DNA from 2 places in the Drancourtella sp. An57 genome. Region 2 is predicted to be linked to the other one. Evidence: a T-box and tRNA genes for the amino acid it is inferred to sense, from the RefSeq annotation. Region 2 holds a T-box; the other holds one or more tRNA genes.

Region 1 (7,715 bases), on a different contig from region 2:
TCTTTTTTCTGGAACAGCGGCTCCCGAAGCTCTGCCTTTCCTTCATAACATCCATAAACGACAAATCCGGTCGGTTTTCCGTCCTTTTCCGTAAGCAGGATTCCTCCGCCTTCGCTCTGCTGTTCTTTTAAGATCGTCCTATAGTAACGTTCTGTCCGGACAGCGCGGATGAAAGGCATCTGTCCCAGCAGCTCTTCTGCAAGGCAAGCAAGTGCCTGACAGTCCGATTCCCCGGCGTACCGCACCTGACATCCTGCCAAAGTCCCATCTTGTCCTTTTTCTCCGGATGGTTTTCCCTCTATCCGGCACTGGCGGTAGACAAACCGGAATCCATGCGGATAATAAATTCCCTCCGCAGCCGGCATCAAATAAGTGAACGGCTCTCCTGCCTGATACATGTCTTTGGCAGACATTTGCAAAAGCCGCGTCATATACCCCCGGCCCCGGTATTCCTTCTTTGTTGCCACCGCTATAATGTAGTGGAGCAGGGATGTTTTCCCAAAAAAATGCACCGGATATGGATTAAGCTGCAGCATGGAGACGGGTTGGTCCTCTTCTTCTATGATATAGATGGAATTCTCCGCCGTTTTCACCTGATAATAATAATCAAGAAACGCCTCGTCGTCCTCCGTAAAAATCTCTTCCCAGAGCGATCGGGTCATTCTGTGCTCCTCTTGTTTCAGCTTTCTTATTTTCATTCCATCACCCGGTCATCCGACACACCGTGACATACAGGGCATCCCCGGCATCCGCCTTCCTGCCACGTCACGTCATAGCTGAAATTCGTTGCCTTTTCAATGCAGCAGACTGCCTGGGCGGAAATTCCCTCTCCGCTTCCGGTAAATCCAAGACCTTCTTCCGTAGTTGCCTTGATGTTGACCTGATCCACATCAATGGCAAGCGTCCTTGCAATATTTTCCCGCATGGCATCAATATGCGGACGCATCTTTGGCCGCTGCGCAATGATTGTTGCATCGATATTTTCAATCACATATAAGTGTTCATCAAGAAGCTCTCCAACCTGTTCCAGAAGTTTCAGGCTGGATGCTCCTTTGTATGTTTCGTCTGTATCCGGAAAGTGAAGACCGATATCTCCAAGGGCCGCGGCGCCGAGAAGCGCATCCATGACCGCATGCAAAAGCACGTCCGCGTCCGAATGACCCAAAAGCCCCTTTTCATATGGAATCTTCACCCCTCCGATAATCAAGTCTCTTCCTTCTGTCAATTTATGGACATCATATCCCATTCCTACTCTCAATAAGACTCCTCCTTTCCTTTTCACGTTCATCTGTCCTGTATTGTACTCTTTTCCATCTTATTTTAACATATTCTTCCCAAAAACTACTGATTTTTCGGGAACATTATTTAACGCGGAACATTTTCGGGGCATAGCGGTACACCAGAATGAGCGCCGCCACAATATAGGCAAGTGTCACAACCAGCACGCCTGCGGTAAACGGAAGATTTCCTGTGAGAGTACCGTTTGCCTGAAGCTCATAACACAGAAAACAAATCAGATAGACCGCCATATTAATTGCCTGAAAAAACGGATTTTTTACATTCATCTCTTCAGAATACGGCTGGAATACGTAGTACAAAAACAGGTGATGCACGGTAAAGAACACAGAAAGCATCAGTACTGCCGCACAAAACAAAAACATGTTCTGTCCAAAATTCCAGATACCGCAGATTCCACGAAATCCTGCCACCGCTGCACAGATTGCAGCTCCGATCACCAGATTATACCCCGCGATTTTTACCAGACGGATCCGGAAATTGGATAGAAGTGTCTTGGGATTCCGGTAGAAACCGAATTTCAGCATACTTTTATCGCAATTATAAAACATTGCCTTGCAGGCCTTGTCAGCCACCGTCATCATATACATAACAAAAACGAAAATCGGAAGGAAATCCGGAAGGTTTTCTGCTCCCAGATACGCTACTTCCGGCATTCCCACTCTGAACATCACACCTGCGATAAAAAAGCCCACGACTGCCGCCAGACGATAGTACACCGGTCTTAGAATCTGCCTCCTGTGCCTCAGGAAAAACAAAGCATTAAAGTATTCATAGCCGTGAAGCTTTTCCACTCCCGCCATCTTTCTGCTGTCTGCATGCAGATCCTGCTCCCGAATTCCCACAGACTTCTCATTTGCCGCCTGGGTGGATTGATTGACAATGGAAGAAAACAGCCATTGCTCTTCTACCGTCCTGTGGAGTTTCCGGCGGTAACAACGGTATCCTGACAGAATATACCACACCGAAATCACACCCACAATACAAATCAGAACAAGTAAAACAGGATGAAACAGTCTCTCTGCAGTCAAAAATGGTCCCCACGGCACGAACACAGTATATGCACCGGCAACGGACAGAAAAATAATTGTCCATACCCATCCGGTTTTTCTGGAGAACACAATCCCTTTCCGGTCATACAGCCATACCTGAAACGCCTCGCCCGCAGCACGCATCATCACAATGACAATCCAGAGACATATACCGTCTGCAATACTTCCTCCCGTAAACCAGGAAGCTGTCATGATGCAAATCAGAAAATACAATGCGAACGGGATATAACAGTAAAGAAGATATACCTTTGTATACTTTTCCACATCCATTTTCATGTACCGTATCGCGGTAAATTTCTCTTTCGTTACTTTAAAGACCACACTATCCTGAAGCGGTCCCATGATACAGGACAAAAAGAACAGGATCTGAACCAGACTGTCAAATCTCACTCCACTTTCCGCCGTACCAGCAAAAAGTGCCGGAAGGACAGCAAAAAGAAATATGTAAAGCGCCTTCCCCGCCAGACTGAAAACCTGACCAAGAATTGTAAACAACACCGCAAGCACCATCTTCAGTTCCCGATTCCCATACACACTGTCCGGAACATGCTTCCCGATCACCCACAGTCTCTTCAGATAATACAGGAACGTATTCGTCACAATTGTTGCTTTTAACATAATAATCTGCTGTAATGTTCTAACCATGGCTTTCCTCATCCTTCAATAATTCAATGATCTGTTCTTCAAAATCCTTCTGCTTCAACATCTCATGGTCGATCTGCCTGAGTCTCCCGTCACTTAAAATGACGATCTCATCACAGAGATCCGTCGCAAGCTGCAGAATATGCGTAGAAAAAATGATCACATGATCCTTCTGCATACTGCGCAGAAGACGCTTCATCTCCAGCGCAACAACTACATCCAGTGAAGTCAGCGGCTCATCCAGAAGAATCACCGGCGGCCTTGAGATCATAAAACAAATCATCTGAAGCTTATTCTTCATTCCATGAGAATATCCCTTGATCAGCTTCTTCCTGTCCTCCTGGTCAATCTGCACCAGATCAAAATACGCTTCCGCACTCGTCCCCGGCTCAATCCTGTCCCTGTTAATATCCATAAAAAACCGCACAAACTCTTCACCCGTCAAAAAATCCGGAAGCACCGGCACCGAAAACACATATCCAATCTCATCCGGCATTATCTCCCGCTCGCTCTCTCCGTCCCAGAGCATAGCAGCCCCTGAATCCGGCTGAATCTCATCGCTCAGGCAATTAAACAACGTCGTCTTACCAGCTCCATTACGCCCAAGAAGCCCATAAATCTTTCCCTTTTCAAACACAAAGGAACAATCATGCAAAACCACCTTGCTGCCAAAAGATTTCTTCACATTATTTAAACGTAATTCCATATCCTTCCCCTTTTCGTTCGATTTTTTCAATATTATATCTAAAAAGTCTGCCAGATACAACGTAAAAAACCATATTCCAGAAATATTAAGAATTATTTAGAATTATTGCCAAATTATCGGGGACGTGTTCCGGTGTATCGGAACCTGTCCCCGATGAAAAAAATCTGACAATTTGAGTTTTGCCTTATTTTATGCGGGTTTCGGGGGTTTTTTTGTCATTTACGTCGTGTACCTGTGTATCGGAACACGTCCCCGCCGAAAGTAAAACACAACAAAAAAAGAGACTTTCGTCTCTTTTTTGTACTTATGAATTTGTAGTAGCGGGAACTGGATTCGAACCAGCGACACTACGGGTATGAACCGTATGCTCTAGCCAACTGAGCTATCCCGCCATATGTTTTGTAATTTTCATAAGAAATGGGACCTATAGGGCTCGAACCTATGACCCTCTGCTTGTAAGGCAGATGCTCTCCCAGCTGAGCTAAGATCCCATATGAATAGCGGGAACTGGATTCGAACCAGCGACACTACGGGTATGAACCGTATGCTCTAGCCAACTGAGCTATCCCGCCATATGTTCGTAATTTCTTACGAAATGGGACCTATAGGGCTCGAACCTATGACCCTCTGCTTGTAAGGCAGATGCTCTCCCAGCTGAGCTAAGATCCCATATATCGCGGGTCGCTTTCGCAACCCGCTTGATTATTATACTATTAACATCTGATAAATGTCAACACTTTTTTTATCTTTTTTGACATAGATTTTTTCACTTTTTTTGGTGGTCTTTGCGGCTTTTTCCGTTTCAGACTGTTATAGCAGGATCTCAATGAATCTGCGTCTTTATTTTGCGGAAATTTTTAAACAATTCCCTGAGCTTCCATTGCGGCTGCTACTTTTTCAAATCCGGCAATGTTTGCTCCTACAACATAGTTGCCTTCGCATCCGTATCTCTTTGCTGCGTCTGCTGCGTTGTGGCAGATGTTTACCATGATGTTTTTCAGTTTCGCATCAACTTCTTCAAAAGACCAGCTCAAACGCTCGCTGTTCTGTGACATTTCCAGTGCGGATGTTGCAACACCGCCGGCGTTGGATGCTTTTCCAGGTGCAAAGAGTACGCCATTTGCCTGTAAGTATTCGGTTGCTTCCATTGTAGTCGGCATGTTTGCTCCTTCTGCAACTGCGATACATCCGTTTGCCACAAGCTGTTTTGCATCTTCAAGGTGCAGTTCGTTCTGTGTTGCGCAAGGAAGTGCGATGTCGCATTTTACGGACCATACGCCTGCGCCTTCATGGTATTCGGAGTTCGGACGGTATGTCTTGTACTCGGTCAGTCTTGCGCGTTTTACTTCTTTGATTTCTTTCACTGCATCCAGATCAATGCCTTCTGGATCGTAGATCCATCCGGTAGAATCGCTCATGGTCACGACTTTTGCACCCATCTGTACTGCTTTTTCTGCTGCATAGATCGCAACATTTCCTGCTCCGGAGATGGCAATGACTTTATCTTTCATGTCTTTGCCTGCGAGTTTTAACATTTCTTCCGTGAAGTAAAGCAGTCCGTATCCTGTTGCTTCTGTACGAACAAGGGATCCTCCGTATGTCAGACCCTTTCCTGTGAGCACGCCTTCAAATACGCCGCGGATTCTCTTGTACTGTCCGAACATGTAGCCGATCTCTCTTGCCCCTGTTCCGATGTCTCCGGCCGGCACGTCTGTGTCTGCTCCAATGTATTTGCACAGCTCTGTCATGAAGCTCTGACAGAATGCCATGATCTCTCTGTCGGATTTTCCTTTTGGATCAAAGTCAGATCCGCCTTTTCCTCCGCCGATTGGAAGACCTGTCAGTGAGTTTTTGAAAATCTGCTCAAATCCAAGGAATTTAATAATGCTTAAATTTACAGACGGATGGAGTCTGAGTCCTCCTTTGTATGGTCCGATTGCGCTGTTGAACTGTACCCGGTATGCCTTATTGACATGTACCTGTCCGTTGTCGTCTACCCACGGCACACGGAAGAGCAGCTGTCTTTCTGGCTCTGTCAGTCTTTCCAGAAGCGCTTCTTTTCTGTATTTATCTTCATTTGCCTCAATCACGACACGGAGAGATTCCAGAACTTCTTTGACAGCCTGGTGAAATTCCGGTTCGTTTGGGTTTTTCTTTACTACAAGGTCAATCACTTCATCTACGTATGACATAACATCTTCCTCCTACTTCTTTTCCTAAAAAAGTCTGCATAAACATACATCGCTTTTCTTCTTTAACACTGTAAAGCATTTTCATGTCATTGTCAAGAATTTTTTACCTTGTCTTTTTGGTTCGTTTTTCCTGATTTTCCATTCCCGCGGCCTTCTCATGGGCGGCTTTTGCCAGTATTCGCAGTTGTTCGGAAAACGGCTCCGGATCGATTTCGCTCTCGGCCAGCAGTTCTCCCCACCATTCCGTCAACTTGTCTTTCAGCTTCAGATACAGTTTTTCTCCGCTTTCTGAAAGCGAAATTTCGTATGTTTTTGCATTTCCCGGACGTTTTTCCCTGATTATATATCCACTTTTCTCGAGGCGACGCATCTCTCTCGTCGCCATTGCCTGATCCATGGCCATGGAATCGCACATCTCTCTCTGGCTGCACTTTGGATTGGCCCCAATATACATGACAAAATAATAGCTGGAATAGCCGATCCCGTACTGCTCCACCAGATGGTGCAGATACTTCTGTGACTGACGGTTTAGAATAGAAATATATTTTCCGATCTTACTGGACGGCATATCTGTCCCTCCCTTAATAAAACCATTAAGCAATTTTACGCTTACATTATAATCATCGTGTTTTCTTCTGTCAAATACTCAAGGGAAACGGAAAGAGGACAAATCCTGCTCTGAACTGTCCTCTTTCTCTATCAATTATATGCCCTATTTGAAATATGCGACGCCGGATTCAAAGATCTTCATATCCTGTTCGCCGTAAATATTGATTGCCACACCATCCGCTCTACGCTCGGAATGTGCCATCTTGCCAAGTACACGTCCGTCCGGGCTTGTGATACCTTCGATCGCGCGGTAGGAACCGTTAACATTCCATTCCTCGTCCATCGTTACATTTCCGTCCAGATCGCAGTACTGTGTCGCTACCTGTCCGTTTGCAAAGAGGGTATTAAGCCATTCTTCATTTGCAACAAAACGTCCCTCCCCGTGGGAAGCCGGGTTTGTATAAACTCCGCCAAGCTCTGCCATCTGAAGCCATGGGGACTTGTTTGTAACTACTTTTGTGTAAACCATCTTGGAAATATGACGTCCAATGGTATTGTATGTCAATGTCGGCGCGTCTTCTGTCTGTCCGACAATCTTGCCGTGCGGAACAAGGCCCAGTTTGATCAGTGTCTGGAATCCGTTACAGATACCAAGCGCAAGACCGTCTCTTTCATTTAAGAGCTTCTCTACTGCTTCTTTCATCTTTGCGTTCTGGAATGCAGTCGCAAAGAACTTCGCAGATCCGTCCGGCTCATCTCCTGCGGAGAATCCGCCCGGGAACATAATAATCTGAGATTGTCCGATTGCCTTTTCAAACTCAGCTACAGAATCGCGGATATCTGCCGCATCCAGATTCCGGAATACCTTTGTAATCACCTTAGCACCTGCGCGCTCAAATGCCTTTGCACTGTCGTACTCGCAGTTTGTTCCCGGGAATACCGGAATAAAGACAGTCGGCTGCGCAATCTTGTGGGAGCAGATGTGAACTTTCTTTGTATCGTAGCATCCGTCTTCCGTGATACGTGCTTCCGGATCTGCCGGCGCCACATATACGGACTCCGGTGCTGATTCTTCACCTGAAACGGTTGCAAATACCTTTTCCAGAGGTGCTTTCCATGCTGACTCTGCTTCTGCAAGTGTAATTTCCGTATTTCCATAAGAGAAGGTACCGTTATCTGTCACTTCACCGATCACTGTATATGTAATCGCAAGTTTTCCGACTTTGTCTGCCGGTACTTCTGCGATAATATCTCCAAATCCCGGAGCAAAGAAATCTC
Region 2 (7,715 bases):
ATCCAGTATTCTGCAGCACAGTCCTGCCGCTTCCTCGTATTTTTCTTCATCTGCCAGGCGAAATGCTTCTATTACCTGTTTTTGCAGCGGAAGCGCAAACTGTCTGGCGAACTTTTCTATTTCTTTTTTCGATGTTTCTTTATCATCTGATTTTTTTATTCTTAGGATCTTATTCATCTTTGTTCTTCTCCTTAATTCTATCCTGATATTCCCGGATTAACGATTCTCTTGGTTTTATCTTTTTAGCAAGCCCGTATTTATAAATTTCAATCCATTGCTCATTCGTACCTGTCAGATCTGCTACTTCCAACGCTTTGTAAAGAATGATTTCTTTCCTCGATTCCATACAATTTTTAAAATAGTATTTTACGCCTTGTTCTGTTTCTGCCTGCAAAAGAGAAATTGCTAAAATCAAATCGCAGAAATTATCGATGTCTTCCCTGAGATAAAAAGCTAAATGACTATCCTCTTTTATACTTGTCAGTTTTTCTTTTCTCTTTCTAATCGCTTCTTTGCATTCTTCCACTGCGATTTCTTTTACATCACTTGTATGAAGCAGGGAGATGAATTCCATTTCCTGATCGTAATGCAAAGAGATTCTGCTAAGCCCCCCTGTACATGCCAACTCGGCCATCTTTGCAATCTTTTCTCTTGTATATCCTCCTTCAAAAGTCTTCGCCGCGACCAGATGATAGAAATCTCCCTGAAGCCATCCGATAGATCGAAACGGATCATCGGTGGAAAACAGATAGTATTGACATGCCTGGCAAATCAACTCATAAAGTTTAGTCAGAAGGTTCAACGCCCTCTCATAATATTCACTGTCCGACTTGATTTTTTCCAGCTCTTTCAAATAACCTTTCACAAGAAATCTCCATTTCGGACGCTGACTCTTTGGAATTACACGGTTAGGCGCAAAGTAATTTCCTGCTTTTGCATTTCCGATAAATGTTAAGATCTGCTTCTCCAGATCTTCAAAATTTACTGTTTCTTTCTTTTTCTTTGTTTTCTCCATATCTCCGGATAATACTGCCTGGATCAGAACGTCTGCTTCTTCTTTTTGACTCTTTGTAAGCTGTTTATAGGTTTCTACAAATGCTTTTTCCAAAAGGACTCGATCAGCGCTGCTGATAATCTGCCGTAATTCCTGTACTTTCATCTTCTACTCCTTGCTAAAAAAGATATGTATCTCCGTATTCCCGGAAATACATATCTTTTTCATTTTCTTTTCTAATTCATAACCGCTTCAATGTCTTCCACTGTTCTAGGGATATCCTTTGACAGGTTTCTGCATCCGTCCTCTGTGATGAGGCAGTTGTCTTCGAGACGGAATCCTATGCCCCATTCTTCGTGGTAGATTCCGATATCCACACAGAATACCATGCCAGGCTGGATGATGGCGTCTCTTGCGGATACGACATCGTGGGTGTCAAATCCGACATGATGCGCTCCGCCATGCCACATATAGGTTCCGATATCATCAAAGCTCTTGCATACGCCTGCTTCTTTCAGCTGCTCGAAGCAGTAGCGGCGGATCTCCGCATCCACTTCTTTCATCGGGATGCCCGGTTTCAGCATGGAGAACATGTGCTCGGAAGTCTTGTACTGACACTCGAAGAGGAGTTTCTGTCTGGAGGAATACTTTCCGTTGCAAGGCCATCCTCTGGATACGTCTGTCAGCTCATTGTCCCAGCGTACACCTACATCATTGAGCACGATATCGCCGTCCATAGCCTGTCCGCGGTATCCATAATAATGGATGCAGAAGTTATTCTTTCCAGCGCTGATAATGGACGGGAATCCCGCCTCCAGAACGCCGTGCTGTGCCAGTGCATAATCATACTCTGCCTTATACTGGTATTCATACATACCCGGTTTGGAATGTGTCATCATGGCAAGAATTCCGGCTTTTGTGATTTCCTGCGCTTTTTCCATCGCACGGATCTCACACGGTTTCTTGATGAGACGGAGCATCTTCATGATCGGCAGGGAATTTTCGATCGGCATGGATGGATATTCCTGCTTCAGGAATGCTTCCATGCTGTCTGCCGCGCTGACAACAACCTGTCCTTCCATCCGGTCAATGTCCAGATACACCTTCTGGATCCGTCCAGAAGTCAGCACCTTTTTCAGCTCTTCTTCAAATGTCTCTTTGTAGGCAAAGCTGGAAATCATGGAGACTGCTTCTATCTCTTCCGGTTTCATTCTGCTTCCGGTCCATCTCTCCTCAATCAGGTTTGGCGGAAGAATAAACAGGGTTTCCCTGTATCCTGATGCATCTTTCTCCATCATAAGGACGGTATCTTTCTGCTCCATTCCGGTCAGATAAACAAAGTTCCGGTTCGCGAAGTAGCCATAGTCCTCATCAGCCGTCTTACGGACCGGGCTTCCGCTGAAGAACAGGGCAAGGCTGCCCGGCTCCAGCTTCTCCATAAACGCATCTCTGTTTCCCTTGTAAAATTGTGGTTCCATTGATCGTTTCCCTCCATTTCGTTTGTACTTTAGTCTAGTACCATTTTAGCACAAACACTCGATAGAATCACTGTTTTTTCCTATGATTTTCCTATAATATTTCTAGCAGATTTCCGCTCCTGCCGGAACGTCTTTTTCAGGCTGCATCAGTACGATGTTTCCATTTTCATCTTCCGCACAGAGAATCATTCCTTCGGAAAGCACGCCTGCCAGCTTCGCCGGTTTCAGGTTGACAAGAACCATGACTTTCTTTCCGACCATCTCTTCCGGTGAGTACCATTTCTTGATTCCGGACACGATCTGTTTTACCTGGCTTCCGATCTTCACCTGAGAGCAGAGAAGTTTTTTGGACTTCGGAACTTCCTCACATTTGATGATTTCGCCTACCTGGAACTGCATTTTCATGAAATCATCGTAGGAGATTTCCGGTTTTGCCTCGATATCGATCACCGGACCTTCCTCTTCCTGCGGTGCTTCTTCCGGCTGTGCAGGATGAAGTTTCTCTACTTCTTCCATCACTTCTTTGATATCTCTTCTTGCAAAAAGAATCTCCGGCTTGTCTGTCACATGGCCGTCTCCAAGCTGTGCGAGGATCTTTTCGGCTGTCTCCGGCATATATGGTGCAAGCAGTTTTGCTCCTTCGGAGATGCTTGTAATCAGGTTGTAAAGCACTGTCTCAAGACGGTCTTTCTTATCCTCTTCTTTTGCAAGTGCCCATGGCATTGTTTCATCGATATATTTGTTGCAGCGTTTGAAAAGATTGAAAATCTCTGTGATGGCGTCTGCCACTCTCAGGTCTTCCATCTTGGCGTCCACTTTGCCGGATGTCTCTTCTGTCACACGCTTCAGGTCTGCATCTACTTCTTCTGCCACGCCTTTATCTGTCACTGTTCCGCCAAAATACTTATTTGTCATGGAAACAGTTCTGTTTACAAGGTTTCCTAATGTATTGGCAAGGTCAGAGTTCATTCTCTCTACCATCAGTTCCCATGTGATGACACCATCGTTGTCAAACGGCATTTCGTGAAGCACAAAATAACGTACTGCATCCACACCGAACAGGTTGACAAGCTCATCCGCGTAAATCACATTTCCTTTGGATTTACTCATCTTGCCGTCTCCCTGCAGAAGCCACGGATGACCAAATACCTGCTTCGGAAGCGGAAGATCCAGCGCCATCAGGAAAATCGGCCAGTAAATCGTATGGAAACGGATAATATCCTTTCCGATCAGGTGCAGGTCTGCCGGCCAGTTCTTATTGAAAAGCTCAGAGCTGTTGCCGTCCGCATCGTATCCGATTCCGGTGATGTAGTTGGTCAGCGCATCCAGCCATACATAAACGACATGTTTCGGATCAAAGTCTACCGGGATTCCCCACTTAAATGACGTCCTGGATACACAAAGATCCTGAAGTCCCGGAAGAAGGAAATTGTTCATCATCTCGTTTTTCCGCGCAACCGGCTGAATAAATTCCGGATGCTCGTTGATATGCTGGATCAGGCGGTCCGCATATTTGCTCATTTTGAAGAAGTATGCTTCTTCTTTTGCCGGTGTACACGGACGTCCACAGTCCGGACATTTACCGTCCACAAGCTGGGACTCGGTAAAGAAGGATTCGCACGGAGTACAGTACATTCCTTCATAGTATCCTTTATAAATGTCTCCCTGATCATACAGCTTTTTGAAGATCTTCTGCACCTGTTTCTCATGGTAGTCATCCGTTGTACGGATAAAATGATCGTATGATGTGTTCATCATGTCAGCGATCTCTTTCACCTGGGCAGCTACTTTGTCCACGTACTCCTTCGGAGTCACGCCTGCTTCCTCCGCCTTCAGCTCGATCTTCTGTCCATGTTCATCTGTTCCGGTCTGGAAATAGACATCGTAGCCCTTGCTTCTTTTGTATCTTGCGATTGCGTCCGCAAGCACAAACTCATACGTATTTCCGATATGCGGTTTGCCGGATGTGTAGGCAATCGCAGTCGTGATATAATACTTTTCTTTTTCATTACAATTACTGCACATAGATTTTTCTCTCCTTTTTTAATAAACGCTAAAATCAGCTTCACCTGTTGATACGGTCCACCAGTCAACGCTACAAAATAAACATAGAGTTCCGCTTGCGGAACTCTCGCGCCGAGTGCGGTCGCGTCAGCGACAAATTTCTGCCTCGCACGAGTGCGCATCCCGCGGAGCGTTTTTATTTAACAGGGAACAAAGTTTCCTGTTAAATAAAAAGCCTTCCGGGGATATTTCCCCGGAAGGCGAATCCGCGTTACCACTTCCGTTTATCTGCCCCTCGCAGGACAGACCTCTGCGAGTGCCGGACGGCACCCTCCGCTGTAACGGGCGGAACCCATCATGAATTATCACGGTCATCCGTGTTCATCCATGCCGCTCTGAAGCCATCTTCCATCTTCCTTTCTCCATCCCTCTCAGCATCCGGGAATTCTCTGTAAGATTCCAGAACATGTACTCTCTTCTTCTACGCGTTTGCTTATGTAGTAAAAATGGTAGCATAGAAATTTTTGAAAGTCAAGATTTAACAATCCACTTCCCTTTTCGATTGGTTCCTACTCTTTCAATTACTCCCTTTTCTTTCATTTTTTTGATATAGTACTTCAACGTATTTTTATTTAAATTCAGTTTTTCAGCCATTTGTTTTTGAGAAAGAAACGGATTCTGTTCTATCAGTTCCATAATATTTTTTTCAGGATCATTTTCTTTAGACTGGGTGGTTTGGGTGACTGACTGGGTGGTTTGGGTGACTGACTGGGTGGTCTGTTCTTCTCTATTTCCCTCATCCAATGGTACAATAATTTTAAATATATCTCCTTCAATAAACTCGGGATCATTTCCAGAATAAAATTTACTATATTTAAATAAATTTCTTACACCAGAAGCTGATCCGCATAACCAATATTTCTAAAAAAGGATGCGATAATTGGATTTTTGGGTATTGGTTCCATATTATCCGGTGTAATCACAATATTTTGAGAAGCACGATTGGCATTCTCCACATACATCCGTTCCTTTTCTATTACAAATTTTGCCTGATAAGAGCTTGTATATTCACGATGGATCAATGTATTCGCAATCATCTCACGGGTGATAATATTTCTCAGACTCTTACGTTGGTCATCTTCGAGAAAAAATTTATCCAGCAAATGCTTGCGCCCAAATTCCATTAAACGCTCATAGCTTTCTATCAAATTTGTCTGGATGATTTCTCTGTCATCATAACGATCAATGTTTACTCTGCGTAAAAGCGCATCTGTCACATAGGCCGGTACAATGTCTAAAATTACATCGTCTTTTCCAAGAAGCATAACCGCTGCCAGATTGAATCCCTGCTCACCAGTTACACGATCAATAGAATATAATCTCGCACTTTTCAACAATTCATCATCTGTCATACGGCTCCACGGATGTCCGCTTCCGTTACTCTGATTTTCTGCCATAATACGAAGTTTAGGAAGCATATCAATCCGCAAATCCTCTTTCTTTACATATGGGTATAGTTTTCGTTCCGTAAAAATCTCTTGTTTACGGATATACATTTGTGCAATTTGGGAAGTTGCAGTTACTTTCACATCCGCATCATCAATCCGGTCATAAATTATTTTCTTGTAACTATGAACCTCGGCACTTGGTAAAACATGAATATGAATAATTGTCTTGCCCTCATATTTCAGGACTTTGGGTGACAAATAAACTGTAGGTGTAAACAACGCCGGATTGCTGACACAGCTTATAAAGTTTCTGACCATATCAGCTGCCGCATTTTCCGGCACCCCTAAAACAGTTCCATCATCCAGTACGCCTAAAAAAATGTCTCCTCCAAAACGGTTCAGAAAAGAGCATACTGTTTCATATACATCGCTTTCAATACCATTCCCACAACGCTTGAATTCCACTGCGATGGTTTCTCCTATGTCCAGTATTTCCTTAATCGCTTTTGAATCCACAGCCTCGCCTCCTTATTCCGTCACTTTCCCTCCGTAGTACACCAGTCCTACAACGCCCGGTCCTGCGTGTGTGCCTATGCTTGGGCTGACATCGTTGATAACGACATCCTCAAATCCAAGATCGTTTACCATTTTCTTCACTGCGAGGGCATCCTCCATGCAGTCTCCGTGAAGGATTGCCACTTTACGGTCTTTTCCGTAATGTTCCGGATCCAGCGACTTTTCCATGTTGGTGACAAGTGTTTTCAGCGCCTTCTTCCGCCCGCGGACAGTGCCGTCGGATTTCAGTTCTCCTGATGCCGTTATACGAAGAAGCGGCTTGATGTTGATCATGCTGCCGACAATCGCAGTCGTTTTGGAGACACGTCCTCCTCTTTGAAGATGGTGCAGATCATCCACGGTAAACCAGACATTGATATGGCTTCGTTCTTCATTCAGTACTGTCAGGACTTCCTGCATTGCTTTCCCCTGCTCCCTTAATTCTGCCGCCCGGTACACTGACAGACCTTCGCCGAGGGATGCATTCAGGGAGTCAAAGATCTCGATTTTCCTGTCCGGATACTCATCGAGCAGCTCCCTTGCCACCATGCGCACGTTGTTATAGCTGCCGCTCAATGCGCTGGAAAATGCGATGTGGAGAATATCTTTTTCTTCTTTTAAAACCGTCTCAAATTTTTCCCGGATGACTGCCGGATTGTTTGCCATGGATTTCGGAAGTTCTCCCTTCCTCATCGTCTCATAAAATTCATGCGGGGACATGTTTTTCTCATCTCCGTAAACCTCATCTCCGAATGCGTAGTACTGCGGGATCACCGGGATTCCATATTTTTTCAGGGCCTCAGCCGGCACATCCGAATTTGAATCTGTTGTAATCGTGTAGTCCATCGTTGTTCTGCCTCCTCATTTCATCTCTTTTCTCTAACTTTGTTTTCTCCGCTTGATCACTTTCAGTCTTGTAAATTCTTCTCTGTCTTTTTCTTCCAGTGCGTTGCTGATGCTTGATACAAGCTGTGTATACATCGGGATAGTGATGTTCTGCAGCGCATTGGCTCTCTTCTGCGTCTTTTTAATATTGGAAGCAAGCCGGTAAGCCGCATTCTCCACCATGGAAAGCTTCACCGTCAAATCTTTCACCTTCCGGAAAGCTTCCGCCGCCCGGTCCGCGGACTCTTTTGTCGCGCTGAACGCATAAGTCGGAACCGGTGTCTTCGGTGTATATTTCACATGCGGGATCTCCGTTCCCATGATACTTCTTGTCTGGATCACGATCGAATC

Evidence for each region. A T-box is a leader RNA that pairs with one kind of tRNA and senses whether it is charged. The one in region 2 lies ahead of metG (methionine--tRNA ligase), so its partner is inferred to be a tRNA-Met.
Region 1: it has a tRNA-Met gene. The T-box ahead of metG (methionine--tRNA ligase) is inferred to sense a tRNA for this amino acid. The anticodon was not compared.

The regions. Positions count from the first base shown of each region.
Region 1 covers NZ_NFHY01000009.1:88,386-96,100, forward strand. Annotated here, with positions in the region: gene B5G11_RS09005 (GNAT family N-acetyltransferase) at 1-698, opposite strand, end outside; gene ispF (2-C-methyl-D-erythritol 2,4-cyclodiphosphate synthase) at 695-1,258, opposite strand; gene B5G11_RS09015 (hypothetical protein) at 1,362-2,993, opposite strand; gene B5G11_RS09020 (ABC transporter ATP-binding protein) at 2,986-3,696, opposite strand; tRNA gene B5G11_RS09025 (tRNA-Met) at 4,015-4,088, opposite strand; tRNA gene B5G11_RS09030 (tRNA-Val) at 4,115-4,187, opposite strand; tRNA gene B5G11_RS09035 (tRNA-Met) at 4,195-4,268, opposite strand; tRNA gene B5G11_RS09040 (tRNA-Val) at 4,293-4,365, opposite strand; gene gdhA (NADP-specific glutamate dehydrogenase) at 4,554-5,888, opposite strand; gene B5G11_RS09050 (MarR family winged helix-turn-helix transcriptional regulator) at 5,992-6,456, opposite strand; gene B5G11_RS09055 (phosphoribosylformylglycinamidine synthase) at 6,601-7,715, opposite strand, start outside.
Region 2 covers NZ_NFHY01000013.1:51,871-59,585, forward strand. Annotated here, with positions in the region: gene B5G11_RS16800 (tetratricopeptide repeat protein) at 1-177, opposite strand, end outside; gene B5G11_RS11540 (hypothetical protein) at 170-1,159, opposite strand; gene B5G11_RS11545 (aminopeptidase P N-terminal domain-containing protein) at 1,231-2,472, opposite strand; gene metG (methionine--tRNA ligase) at 2,575-4,497, opposite strand; T-box leader at 4,730-4,969, opposite strand; gene B5G11_RS16805 (winged helix-turn-helix domain-containing protein) at 5,008-5,280, opposite strand; gene B5G11_RS11555 (RNA-binding domain-containing protein) at 5,364-6,440, opposite strand; gene B5G11_RS11560 (DegV family protein) at 6,453-7,325, opposite strand; gene B5G11_RS11565 (V-type ATP synthase subunit D) at 7,359-7,715, opposite strand, start outside.